4 regions of the Staphylococcus equorum genome follow, and region 1 is predicted to be linked to each of the others. Evidence: riboswitches for the same ligand, from Rfam matches in the RefSeq annotation. Region 1 holds a riboswitch; each other region holds the start of a gene.

The links. Region 1 has a riboswitch for S-adenosylmethionine ahead of PYW44_RS09595 (methionine ABC transporter ATP-binding protein). Riboswitches for the same ligand answer to the same signal wherever they lie in the genome.
Region 2: another riboswitch for S-adenosylmethionine. It lies ahead of metK (methionine adenosyltransferase); the one in region 1 lies ahead of PYW44_RS09595 (methionine ABC transporter ATP-binding protein).
Region 3: another riboswitch for S-adenosylmethionine. It lies ahead of PYW44_RS03165 (Na+/H+ antiporter NhaC family protein); the one in region 1 lies ahead of PYW44_RS09595 (methionine ABC transporter ATP-binding protein).
Region 4: another riboswitch for S-adenosylmethionine. It lies ahead of PYW44_RS01860 (aminotransferase class I/II-fold pyridoxal phosphate-dependent enzyme); the one in region 1 lies ahead of PYW44_RS09595 (methionine ABC transporter ATP-binding protein).

What each region holds. Positions count from the first base shown of each region.
Region 1 covers NZ_CP118982.1:1,998,791-2,002,296, reverse strand. The annotation lists gene gcvH (glycine cleavage system protein GcvH) at 1-18, shown strand, start outside; gene PYW44_RS09605 (toprim domain-containing protein) at 324-716, shown strand; gene PYW44_RS09600 (thioredoxin family protein) at 713-1,012, shown strand; SAM riboswitch class I at 1,068-1,175, shown strand; gene PYW44_RS09595 (methionine ABC transporter ATP-binding protein) at 1,261-2,286, shown strand; gene PYW44_RS09590 (methionine ABC transporter permease) at 2,279-2,974, shown strand; gene PYW44_RS09585 (MetQ/NlpA family ABC transporter substrate-binding protein) at 2,998-3,506, shown strand, end outside.
Region 2 covers NZ_CP118982.1:1,089,781-1,093,286, forward strand. The annotation lists gene PYW44_RS05355 (alpha/beta hydrolase family protein) at 1-54, shown strand, start outside; gene pckA (phosphoenolpyruvate carboxykinase (ATP)) at 108-1,697, opposite strand; SAM riboswitch class I at 1,864-1,976, shown strand; gene metK (methionine adenosyltransferase) at 2,086-3,282, shown strand; gene PYW44_RS05370 (nuclease-related domain-containing protein) at 3,378-3,506, shown strand, end outside.
Region 3 covers NZ_CP118982.1:703,410-706,915, reverse strand. The annotation lists gene PYW44_RS03170 (SRPBCC family protein) at 28-534, opposite strand; gene PYW44_RS03165 (Na+/H+ antiporter NhaC family protein) at 815-2,107, opposite strand; SAM riboswitch class I at 2,230-2,331, opposite strand; gene PYW44_RS03160 (flavin reductase family protein) at 2,459-3,070, opposite strand; gene PYW44_RS03155 (SDR family oxidoreductase) at 3,141-3,506, opposite strand, start outside.
Region 4 covers NZ_CP118982.1:411,265-414,770, reverse strand. The annotation lists gene PYW44_RS01865 (D-lactate dehydrogenase) at 1-781, opposite strand, end outside; gene PYW44_RS01860 (aminotransferase class I/II-fold pyridoxal phosphate-dependent enzyme) at 802-1,959, opposite strand; SAM riboswitch class I at 2,023-2,131, opposite strand; gene PYW44_RS01855 (aggregation-promoting factor C-terminal-like domain-containing protein) at 2,270-3,028, opposite strand.

The DNA.
Region 1 (3,506 bases):
GAAATGATTGGTGAATAAAAACAAAGTATGAACTCCATGATATAGATTATCTTGGGGTTTTTTTAATGAGAATAATCTATTTTATGTGGTTTTTAGTCAAGTTAAAAGATGCATAAAGTGAGCTATAGTAAATCATAGCTTAATAGTACTAAAAAACAGTTCTTATATAAGATAATGAATATTTAATTAGATGTCTTTAAATGACAAAAATTATTTTCAATAATAAGATAAGATTAGGAATATGTAAATTATGTTTATAGTCGCTAAGTATTGTGAAGAACTAAGTAGATTGAACAACTATCAACATTTAGAGGGTGGATGTCATGACGATACTAAACCAAGTTATCATTGTCGAAGGCAAGTCAGACAAGAAGCGGGTAAAGCAAGTTATTGATCAGCCAATTGATATCATATGTACAAACGGTACTATGGGCATTGATAAAATCGATGAAATGGTTGAAACTTTATATGATAAACAAGTGTATATTCTTGTTGATTCAGATAAAGAAGGTGAAAAGATACGGAAATGGTTCAAACGATATCTCAGTGAAAGTAAACATATACGCATAGATAGACAATATTGTGAGGTTGCTAGATGCCCTAAACCATATTTATCCAAAGTACTGCGAAAACATGGTTTTTCTGTAAAAGACGCAGAAAAAGTAGCTAAAGCAAAATTAGATTATATAGCTGAAAGGGTAAGTTTATTAACATGAATGTAACAAGTGAACACCGTGCAGATGTGCACGAACATGAAGAAAAAGAAAAATATTTAATATTTGGTTATACACCAACGTGTGGAACTTGTAAAGTTTCAGAACGCATGTTAGATATAGCAAATGAAATTTTGAAACTACCAATTACAAAAATAGATTTGAATTTTCATCCTGATTTTAGCCAAGCGCAAGAAATACAATCTGTACCTGTGCTCATGTTGATGTCTAAAGGTAAAGAGCAGAAAAGAATTTACGCATTTCAATCTGTTCCTTATTTGTTAGAAAATTTAAAATAGTTATTGACGAAACATGAGTGCGATGATAGGATTAAAAATAATTAAATAAATGATACTCTTATCAAGAGTGGTGGAGGGATGTGCCCTTTGAAGCCCGGCAACCGTCTGAATCAGAAATGGTGCCAATTCACATGAAGTTACGATTAACTTTGGGAGATGAGAGAAGCGATTAATGCTTTCTCTTTTCTTCACTGAATAATAGAGGAAGCATTTTTTAATTGATAGTGTAATACAAGGAGGCAAGTGTGATGATTGAATTAAATCAAATAGTCAAAAGGTACAAGACAAAAAAACACGACGTACTAGCTGTAGATCATGTTGATTTAAACATTCAATCAGGCTCAATCTTTGGAGTAGTTGGTTTTTCAGGAGCGGGGAAAAGTACTTTAGTAAGACTCTTGAACAATCTCGAGCAACCTACTTCAGGTGACGTAATTATTGATGGAGATAAGATTGGTGATTTATCTAAATCAGATTTAAGAAAAAAACGTCAAAAAGTGAGCATGATTTTTCAACATTTTAATTTACTGTGGTCACGAAATGTATTAAATAATATTACATTTCCGCTAGAAATTGCTGGTGTTTCGCGCCGTGAAGCGAAGCAACGTGCTTTAGAACTAGTGGAATTGGTAGGACTAAAAGGAAGAGAAAATGCATATCCATCGGAATTATCAGGCGGTCAAAAGCAACGTGTCGGTATCGCGCGTGCATTAGCTAATGAACCTACTGTATTGCTTTGCGATGAAGCAACAAGTGCTTTAGATCCTCAAACGACAGATGAAATTCTAGAATTATTATTAAAGATTAAAGAAGAACGAAATTTAACAATCGTAATCATTACACACGAAATGCATGTCATTCGACGTATCTGTGATGAAGTCGCTGTTATGGAAAATGGCCGTGTAATTGAACAAGGCAAGGTTACAACTGTCTTTGAAAACCCACAACATGAAGTAACAAAACGCTTTGTGAAAGATGATTTAGACGATGATTTTGATGAATCTATCACAGATTTAATAACATTAAATGAAAATGATTATGTAGTTCGCTTGAATTTTACAGGAAGCAATACTACGGAGCCGTTAGTATCATACATAACTAAGACGCATAATATTGATGTAAATATATTGGAAGCTAATATTAAACATACGAAAGACGGTTCAATCGGCTTTTTAGTAGTGCATTTACCAACAGTAAATTCAGAAAAATTCGAAAAGTTCAAAAATGATTTAGAAGCGCAACACGTTTCAGTGGAGGTGTTAAAGCATGGGTAATTCGTTTGGTGACATACTCCGTGAGATGGTTACTATGCCAAATATTAGTTGGGACGAAGTTTGGTTAGCAACATATGAAACAATTTATATGACTGTAATAGCAACAGCGTTTGCTTTTGTTTTAGGACTGATTTTAGGTGTATTACTCTTCTTATCAGCTAAAAGTAAATCACCAGTGGCAAGAGTCTTTTATAGTGTAGTTTCATTTATCGTAAACTTATTCAGAGCGATACCTTTCATTATTCTCATACTCTTGTTGATTCCATTCACAAGTTTAATATTAGGAACAATTAGTGGACCAACTGGAGCTTTACCAGCATTGATTATTAGTGCTGCACCGTTCTATGCAAGATTAGTAGAGATCGCATTTAAAGAAATCGACAAAGGCGTAATCGAAGCGGCTTGGTCAATGGGCGCAAATACATGGACAGTAGTGAAAAAAGTCCTTTTACCAGAAGCAATGCCAGCTTTAATATCCGGTATTACAGTGACTGCAATTGCTTTAGTTGGATCAACAGCGGTTGCTGGTGTAATTGGTGCAGGTGGTTTAGGTAACTTAGCGTATTTAACTGGCTTCACACGAAATCAAAATGACGTCATATTTGTATCAACAGTTTTAATACTGATTATTGTATTTATCATTCAATTTATTGGTGACTGGTCTACAAATAAAATAGATAAACGATAAATTTTAAAAGGGGACTTTATTATATGAAAAAAATATTAAGTTTAGTTTCTGTAGTTGCTTTAGCACTTTTATTAGCAGCATGTGGCGGTGGCGGAGATGAAAAAGATAAGACAATTACAGTCGGAGCTTCGCCAGCACCGCACGCAGAAATATTAGAAAAAGCAGAACCATTGTTAGAAGATAAAGGTTATAAGCTAAAAATCAAAACGATTAATGATTATACAACACCGAATAAATTATTAGATAAAGGTGAACTTGATGCGAACTTCTTCCAACATACACCATATTTAAAAACAGAGAAGGAAGACAAAGGCTATAAAGTGGAATCAGCAGGAAACGTTCACTTGGAGCCTATGGCAGTTTACTCTAAAAAATATAAAAGTTTAAAAGATTTACCAAAAGGCGCAACAGTATATGTTTCGAATAATCCAGCTGAAGAAGGACGTTTCTTAAAATTCTTCGTAGATGAAGGACTTATTAAATTAAAAGATGGCGTTAAAACAGAAGACGCTACGTTTGATGATATTGTAGA
Region 2 (3,506 bases), 910 kb from region 1:
TGGATGACAGATGTTGAAGCCCAGCATATTAAACAAAATTATAATGAACAATAAAAAGCATGAACTACAAATTCTTTCGTAGTTCATGCTTTTTTTATTTATTTAACTTATTTGAAACCGCCATTGTTAGCTAAATCTTCTACTTCTGTACCGAATTTTTCAAAATTATGTTTAAAACGATTAATTAAATCTTGAGCTTGCTCTCTATATGCTTCTGGCTTACTCCAAGCATTAATAGGGTTTAATAATGTCTGAGGTACACCTTCAATTTCTAATGGGATATCTAATCCGAACATATCATCTTTAATATATTCTATTTCACTTAATTGTCCAGTAATAGCTTGGTTTACCATTTGTCTTGTATAGTTAAGGCTGATACGACGTCCGAGCCCATATTGGCCACCAGTCCAACCCGTGTTAACTAGATAAACGTCTACGTCATGTTCATCAATTAAATCTCCTAATAGGTCTGCATATACTTTTGCGTTGAGAGGTAAGAATGGTGAACCGAAACAAGTTGAGAATGATGGTTCTGGCTCTGTAACACCACGTTCTGTACCAGCTAATTTAGCTGTGAAGCCGCTTAGGAAATGGTACATTGCTTGATCTTTAGATAATTTAGAAATAGGTGGTAATACACCAAAAGCATCAGCAGTTAAGAAAATAATTGTATTCGGATGTGCTGCTTTAGAGGGTGTCACGATATTATCGATATGATCAATTGGATAAGCGGCTCTTGTATTTTCAGTGTAATAGTTATCATCGAAGTCTACATCACCATCTTCATCGACAACTACGTTTTCTAAAATAGTACCATATTTAATTGCGTCGTAAATTTGTGGTTCCTTTTTATATGAAAGGTTAATTGCTTTAGCATAACAGCCGCCTTCAATATTGAAAATGCCGTTTTCATTCCAACCATGCTCATCATCACCAATCAGTTTACGTGTTGGGTCAGCAGAAAGTGTTGTTTTACCTGTACCGGATAATCCGAAGAACAAAGCAACATCACCTTTATCGCCAACATTAGCTGAACAGTGCATGCTCATGATTTTATCTTTAGGGAGTAAGTAGTTCATTACTGAGAATATGCCTTTTTTCATTTCTCCAGCATATTCAGTGCCACCAATCAATATTACTTTATGTTTGAAAGAGGTAATTATAAATGTTTCGGAGTTTGTGCCGTCAACTTCAGGAACTGCTTTAAAAGAAGGTGCTGAAACAATAGTGAAATCAGATTTGATTTCGCTAGCTTCTTCTCTAGTACTTGGGCGAATGAACATATTTTGTGCGAATAAATTATGCCAAGCTAATTCATTAATCACTGTGAGTTCTAATTGTGAATCTTCATCACTACCTGCATAACCCTTAAATACATAAAGTTCATCTTTTTTGTTTAAATGGGCTAAAACTTTATCATACAAATTTAAGAAAGTTTCTTCTTCGATAGGTTGATTTATGTTACCCCAATCGATGTCATCTCTATAAGATGGTTCATTTACAATAAACTTATCTTTTGGAGAACGACCTGTGTATTTACCTGTTTTAGCGTTAATTGCTCCAAGTTCAGTCAATGCGCCTTCATCATTATTTAAAATTTTGTTATACAACTGTGTTGTAGATAATTGAAATAATGATGATGGTTTGTCCAATATACTTTCAATCTTGCTTGTGTATGTGTATGTATCTACCGCCATACTAATCCCTCCAACGCTATTTAGTTAATGTAAGCCTTTACAATTAAAGAGTATAACACATATGTATTATTAGTCCACATCATATTAAAAGGAAATTTAAATAAATAATAATAATTGTTAAATTGACAATATATCATAGATTAGGTACTATAGGACTTAACGGATTCTCTTATCCTGAGTGGCGGAGGGACATGGACCCAATGAAGCCCAGCAACCTCTTCTTAATACGAAGAAAGGTGCCAAACCGTTTGCAGACATATATCGTCTGAACGATAAGAGCGAATGGACGTATAAGGGCCTTCTCTCTATTTAATATAGTGATGAAGGCCCTTTTTAATGAGCTCAACAGAGAGAGAATTTTCGTAATTTAAAACTAAAGGAGCAAATTATGACATACAATAGAAGATTATTTACTTCAGAATCTGTAACAGAAGGGCACCCAGATAAAATAGCGGATCAAGTATCTGATGCAATATTAGATGAGATATTAAAAGACGATCCTAATGCAAGGGTAGCTTGTGAAACTACGGTAACTACTGGTATGGCGTTAATTTCAGGTGAAATATCTACAACAACTTATGTTGATATTCCAAAAGTAGTAAGGGAAACAATTAAAGAGATTGGTTACACACGTGCAAAATATGGGTATGACAGTCAAACTATGGCCGTATTAACAGCAATTGATGAGCAATCTCCTGACATCGCGCAAGGTGTTGACACAGCATTAGAGTATCGTAATGATGTTTCTGAAGAAGAAATTGAAGCAACTGGTGCTGGCGACCAAGGCTTAATGTTTGGTTATGCTACGAATGAAACGGATACGTATATGCCTTTACCAATCTTCTTATCACATCAACTCGCTAAGAAATTATCTGATGTGCGTAAAGATGAAATATTAAAATATTTACGCCCAGATGGGAAAGTACAAGTAACAGTTGAATATGATGAACAGGATAAACCACAACGTATAGACACTATCGTTGTTTCTACGCAACATGCAGAAGATACTGAATTGCAACAAATACAAGATGACATTAAAGCGCACGTCATTTATCCAACAGTGCCTGAAAATCTATTAGATGAAGACACTAAATTTTATATTAATCCTACTGGTCGTTTTGTGATTGGTGGTCCTCAAGGAGATGCTGGACTTACTGGTCGTAAAATTATTGTAGACACATATGGTGGTTATGCACGTCATGGCGGCGGTTGTTTCAGTGGTAAGGACCCAACAAAAGTTGACCGTTCTGCTGCCTATGCTGCACGTTATGTAGCTAAAAATATTGTAGCGGCTAAATTAGCAGACAAATGTGAAGTACAATTAGCATACGCAATTGGGGTTGCTGAACCAGTTTCAATTTCTATTGATACATTTGGAACAAGTAGTGTCAGTGAAAATGAATTAGTGGAAGCGGTACGTAAGCATTTTGACTTAAGACCTGCTGGCATTATTAAAATGTTAGATTTAAAACACCCAATCTATAAACAAACAGCTGCCTATGGTCACTTTGGCCGTACAGATATCTTATTGCCATGGGAAAAATTAGATAAAGTAAACTTATTAAAAGATTCTGTAGAAGTATAATAAACTAAAATTTAATTTTATGGACTTTTCTATCGAATGATGAGCTATTATCTATTATAATTAAGTTACTGAACACATAAAGGAGCGTTTTTGTTATGAATTCATTAGGGCCAATAGAAATTGGTTTAATCGTGGCAATCATCGTAGCAGTCATTTGTTTGATATTATTTATGCTTGCTTTAAAAAGTAAAAAGAAAGCGCAAAAAAAGGCTGAAGAGCAATAT
Region 3 (3,506 bases), 1.3 Mb from region 1:
TTTATATTCAAAATATCTTATTAAATATTAAAGGTCTGATTCAAATTCTTCTAATACCACTTGTAATTTATCAAATAATATTTCGAAACCATGCGCAGTAGAATCATGATATTCTTTTTTCTTCTGCTTATATTCCAGTATTGTATATCTACGTTCTTTTGGCACAAAAGCTTTATAATTAAAAATCATTTGAGCGATGCCCGCTTCTCTTTCGAATATTTCAATTTCAATGGTATCTTCAGAATCACTTAACTCTGGCATACCAATTGTCATGACGATATATTCATATGGCGTTAACGTAATAAAAGAACCTTTTACTACATTTTCTTTCCCTTTACGAACGTCAACAATTTCATAACTTCCATTTTGTTCAGCGTTAATATGAATTGATTTATTTGTTCTATCTGTTGTCATAAACCATTGTTTAAGAAAACGTTGATCTGTCCATGCTTGATATAATAATTCTGGTTCAACTTTAAATAGTCGTTCAAGTCGTATCTCAACGTATTCATTTTCAACATTATATTTACCCACGATTGTTCACCTACTTTCACTCTTAATTCTATTCTAACCTATTCTACAAGACTTCTAAACAATAATCCTATGAATCATAAAATGTTCTAGTCTTTACTTTAAAACGTTCAACTTCTATATTTTATCGTCAATAGTCAGTAAACGTCAAAATTTTAAACGTCACTTTCGCAAAAACATGTATTTAAGTACTTTTTATAAACTTACTGTATATCAAAGCATAATAAAAAGGGAGGTTCATCAGATACAAACACTGCACTGATTCGCCTTCCCTTTTAACGCCTTATTTCTTATTTAATCTTGGTAAGTTAAAGAAGATTGCAATCAAACCACAAACGCCCAAAATCATTGGATAAATAGAGTAGGGTAATAACTCAAATGGCGATATAGACGCCACGCCTGCTGCTGCAATTAACTGCGGGCTATAAGGTAAGAGACCTTGGAAACAACTCGCAAACATATCCAAAATACTTGCCGATTTTCTTGGATCTATATCATATTCTTCTGAAATTTCTTTTGCTAATGGGCCAGACATCAGTATCGATATCGTATTATTCGCTGTTGAAATATCCGCTGCACTGACTAACCCAGCTATACCTAATTCTGCGCCACGTTTCGATTTCACTCTATTACGAACAAAGTGAAGTAACCATGTGATACCGCCGTTATGTTGAATAAGCGCTACGAGGCCTCCGATAAGTAAGGCAATCATCGCAATATCTTCCATACCAATAATACCTTTTGAAATGGACTCTAATAAGCCTGTCCAACCAAATGATCCATCTATAAGGCCGATTATTGCTGATAATGCGATACCACCGATAAGTACAATAATTACATTAATACCAATTAATGCTAATATTAGTACCATTAAATAAGGTAAGACTTTGATAATATTATAATCATAACTTTTACTTGCATCAATTTGTGCTCCATTTGTTAAAAACCACAAAGCTATAATCGTAAATATAGCACCTGGCAACACAATTTTAATATTCACTTTAAATTTATCACTCATTTTTGTCTTTTGAGTACGTACGGCAGCGATTGTTGTATCTGAAATCATTGATAGATTATCGCCAAACATTGCACCACCTACAACTGTAGCCATTGTAATAGCTGCTGAGACGTCTGTTGCTTGACTCAATCCAAATCCAACAGGCGCTATAGCTGCTACTGTACCTACAGATGTACCCATTGAAAGCGAAACAAACATACAAATAATAAATAAGCCTACGATAATTAAATTCTCTGGAATAAGTGACAGTCCTAAATTAACTGTAGATTGTACGCCGCCCATGTCTTCAGTAGTTTGAGAGAAGGCACCAGCCAGTATAAAGATGAGCATCATTAAAATAATATTTGAATGACCCGCGCCTTTTGTGAAGACTTCCACTTTTTTATGAAACGTTTCTTTTCTATTTAAAATCAAAGCTACAATAGATGCTACTAAAATAGCTACATTTAAAGGCATTGTTGAAAAATCTCCTGTACCAATACCTACACCTAAAAATAAACCTACAAATACGAGCAATGGAATCAATGCCCAAGCATTACCTTTCTTTGTCTTCTCCATACAAAACCAACTTTCTATAAGGGTAAAAGCGTGAAATTTATTCCCCGCTATTTCTTTGTGTTTCTTTTTGAAAATAAAAAAACTCTTTTCTATTGAAGAAAAGAGTAAACGTTGTGTCTTCGTTCTTATCTTCTAGCATACATCTATGCTACTGGAATTGGCACACGCATCATCATGTTGCCGAAGCATCGACGGGCCAGTCCCTCCACTTCTCTAGATAAGTTATTAAATTGTTTTATTACAGTATATTTTAACTGTAATTCGTGAAATACTGATTTAGCTTAATACGTTAAAGCACGTTTGTCAACATTACTTTGCAACCATACGATATTTTCAACAAGTGTAACACCCTTATTCAGTAGGTCGCACAATCGTAAATGTTTCTCCTAAAGATGCATAGTCATTGCTAGCTAAGCGAGAAATAGCTGTTAACGCTTGGGCATCAATTTTACTGTCTTCAAAGTATACATCATCATCGATATGGAACATAACGACTTCACCAATAATTAAATCAGAACCTTCTTGTGGATCCCCTAATGGAATAATTCTGTTTAATTTACATTCCATACGGATTTTTGCTTGTTGTATCCCTGGCACAGAAATAAGTTCTGATTCAATACATGTTAAATTTGTTCTTTCTAGCTCATTACTTGTACGTTCTATTGGTGCTGCCGTTTTATTAACTTCTTCAACTATGGTTTCATCAGTAATATGAACGACAAATTCTTCGGTTTCTTCAATATTGACTGACGTGTCTTTTCGTTTACCTTCTGAGCGTACAGTAGAAATCATAATCATTGGCGGTGCGCTATTCACTATATTAAAGAAACTGAATGGCGCTGCATTTAAATGACCTGACTTGTCTTGAGAAGTAACAAATGCAATCGGTCTTGGAATAATACTCCCACTCAGTAATTTATAATTTTGTTTTTTAGAGAGTGTATCTGCTTTAAATTGTTTCATATTGTATTATCATACCTTTCAAAAAATAAAAGCTAGATAATCTCATAGAGATTTCTAACTTTTGATATCATTAGTCTAACTGAGTTCCGCCTGTTACACCATAAACTTGCCCAGTCGTATAACTCGATTCTTCGGCAGCTAAATGTACATACACTCCTGAAAGTTCAACAGGTTGTCCTGCTCTACCTAATACTTCTTTTTGACCAAATGTAGGTATTTTAGATTGTGGCTGGCCACCAGATATTTGTAAAGGAGACCAAAACGGCCCAGGTGCTACACAATTCACACGAATACCTTTAGCACCTAATTCTTCAGATAAACTTTTAGTTAATGAAATGATTGCTGCTTTTGAGGCTGCATAATCATGTAAAATTGGATTTGGATTATATCCTTGCACTGATGAAGTCGTCGTAATTGTAGCACCCGGTTGTAAATA
Region 4 (3,506 bases), 1.1 Mb from region 1:
CAAGCGCTGCACCTTTTAACGTTCCATTATCCAAAGCTTCTATAAGTGCACTTGTCTTTACAATAGAACCACGCGCACAGTTGATAAACACAGCGCCCTTCTTAAATGCTTTGAATAAATCTTCGTCAAATAAATAGTCATTTTCTTTACTACCTGGAATATGTACAGTGACAATGTCTGCATCTTTTACAACTTCAGTCACACTATCTTTATAAGTTAAATATGTTTGGCATTGTTCATTCGGTTCAATATCATATGCCACAACTTCCGCGTCAAACCCTCGAGCAAAAATTTTTCCTACAATAGAACCAATGCGTCCCGTACCGATTACAGCGACTTTTAAATCTCTGATAGAACGTGATAATATCGCTGGTTGCCATCTGAAATCATAAGTTGCTGTTTTTTGTTGAATATCATTATAATTACGAATTAAATTAAGTGCTTGAGAAACTGTATACTCTGCAATTGAATGTGGCGAATACGAAGGTACATTTGAAATAATCAAGTTATATTTTTGAGCTAAATCCAAATCATAACTATCAAAACCTGCACTACGTTGTGCAATTTGTTTAATGCCAAAATCATGTAATTTTTTATATACTGTTTCATCTAATGGAATTTGCTGTGATAAAGATAAACCATCAAATCCTTCTACTCGATCTACTGTGTCTAAAGTAAGTAAATCTTTATCTAAATCAACCTCTACTTTGTATTTTGTTGCCCATGCTTCTATGTAGGGAATATCTTCTTCACGCACGCCAAAAAGTTTGATTTTTGTCATCTAAATTCACTCCTATTTTATTATTGATAAAGATATTTAAGCGATTGAATACGTTCTGCTGCTTCCAACAATGCTTGATCATCAAGTGCCAATGAAATACGTACATAGTTACGCCCATGTTCACCAAAAGGTATGCCAGGTGCAACAAGAATAGATTGCTCTTGTAATAAATAGTCAACAAACGTTTCACCATCGTATTCGGGCGGTGTTTTCAACCACAAGAAAATGCCACCTTTCATCGGTTCAAATGGTATATCCACTTCATTAAGTTTTGCTTCAAATTGATTTCTACGTTTTTTAAAAGTTTCATTTTGTTCTTCTAAAAAATCATCATAATGATTCAATGCATAAGTAGCTGCATCTTGTAACGCACCAAACATACCAGCGTGTGTATGTGATTGGTATTTCTTTAAGGCTTGTATTATATCTTTATTCCCTACTGCAAATCCCACTCTAAATCCTGACATGTTGTAACCTTTAGATAAGGAAAAAATTTCTACTCCCAAATCTTTCGCACCTTCAGATTGCAACATACTGGGATTCTTACCATCAAAACCAAATGCACTATATGCAAAATCATGAACAATTTTAGTTTTCGTATTTTTAAATTTTGCAACAGCTTCATCAAATACAGCCTTTGTAGCCACTGAGCCAGTTGGATTATTAGGATAAGTTAAATAAACTAGACGTGTATTAGCTAGCACTTTTTTATCTACTTTATCCCATTCAGGTAAATAATATGGTGGTTTAAGTACCAATCGCTCAGGTTGTGCATCAGCCAACATCACCCCTGCCAAATAGTCTGTATAACCAGGATCCGGTAGCAATACATTTTCTCCAGGATTAACGATACATGTTGGAAGCGCTACTAAACCATTCTTCGTTCCATATAAAATACAAACTTCATCTTCTATATCTAATTCTACTTGGTACTGCCTTTCATAAAAATCTACAATTGCTTGTTTCAAGCTATCTTTACCATGAAATGCTACATACTTCTGATTCTCAGGAAGACGTATCGCATCAGCGAAACAATTAATAATACCTTTTGGCGTTTCGCCATCAGGGATACCGACTGCCATATTGATTAATGGTAAAGGCCCATGTTCAACCTTTTGCCCCATTGTTTTACCAAAGTAACTATCAGGAATTTGTGCTAATCTATCTGAAATTGACATTAAAAAGTCCTCCTATATAAAAAAACTATATACCCAATGAAGTGGCATATAGTTTTCACATGTCACCTATCTATCAAGTCATGTCACTTGTTGGAAGTAGCACAGTACTTACGACATAAGTCTGCTGCTGAAGTCTCATAGGGCCAAATCCCTCAACTTCTCTGGATAAGTTTTCATTTATTTAATTAGCTTTAATTTTATCAGAATATTCACGCTTGTCAATAAACTGCAAAGTATAAAAAAGAGAGTGACTCTTGTGAGTCACTCTCTAATCTATATCAATAAATTTTATGATTTAATGCTTTGAAACCTACCACCAGTTATTTTGAGAACGGAATGAAAGTGCTTCATCAATTGAACCATAACGTTGTTCAGCATAGTTAATCATACCTTTTGTTTGTGTAGCTACTGAACCAGTACCCCAAGCTTCTTTAGTTTGTCCTAAACCTCTGTAACCTAATTGGTTAACAGCATTTGGATTACCACTTGATTCAGGTAATACGATAGTATTCCACATAGCTTCTGTACCACCAGCAGCTAAGAATTGAGCTTTAACTGATCCACCAGTTGAAGCAGCTGAAGATTTTGCAGTTTCGTAAGTTTTAGTAGTTGCACTTGTTTGTGTAGTTTCAACTTTTGTAGTAGTTGAAGCTTTAGGAGCTGCAACTGGTTTTACGTCAACATTATTTGATTGTTGTTGCGTACTTACTTCGCTTGCTGATTTTTCGTTAGTATTAGTAGTTGCTTGTGTGCTAACGTCTTGAGTTGTGTTTGTAGAAACGTTAGAAGATGCAGTTTGAGCACCTGCTACATCATATTCCCATGACCATGATTGACCGTCTGAAGTGAATGTATATTCATAACCGCCTAATACGAAATCATAGTTGTATGCACCAGCGTGTAATGGTTTTTCATTTAATTCTGCAGCATTACTTTGTGCTAATTCAGCTAAATGCGCTTTGTCGATGCTTTCTTCTGAAGCGTGAGCTTGATTGTTGTCTGCTGTTGCTGCGTATCCTGTTACACCTAATGCTACTGCTAATGATGATGCTAAAATTGTCTTCTTCATAATTAAAAAATCCTCCATTTAAATCTTTTTAAGTAAAATTATATTTTCGTTAATTAAATTATCTTATGTACTTCAAGCAATTAATTTTTATGTGTTATTTTTTCGCCACAAATAATATACCATAAATTTCGTTCAATTATATTACACTTAGATAACAAAACGTTACAGATACAGCTTCTCTTTGTAATATTGAAATATAACCGTTTTGTTTTGTAACGCTCTAAACAAATAAAATATACTTTTCATATATCTCTAAATGTTATTATATTGCGCTTCACGTCAATTTTCATACTAATTTTTTATATAGTCTGAAATATTACAAAACCATCTACTGTTACCCAACTGTAAAATTCAAATTCAACATAAAAATTATAATTTTGCGCGAAACTTGCACTGATTTTTGTCAAAATAAAAAAAGACCACTGTTATGTGGCCTTTTAGATTATCTAACTGTATTTTCAAAAAATCAATTTAACTG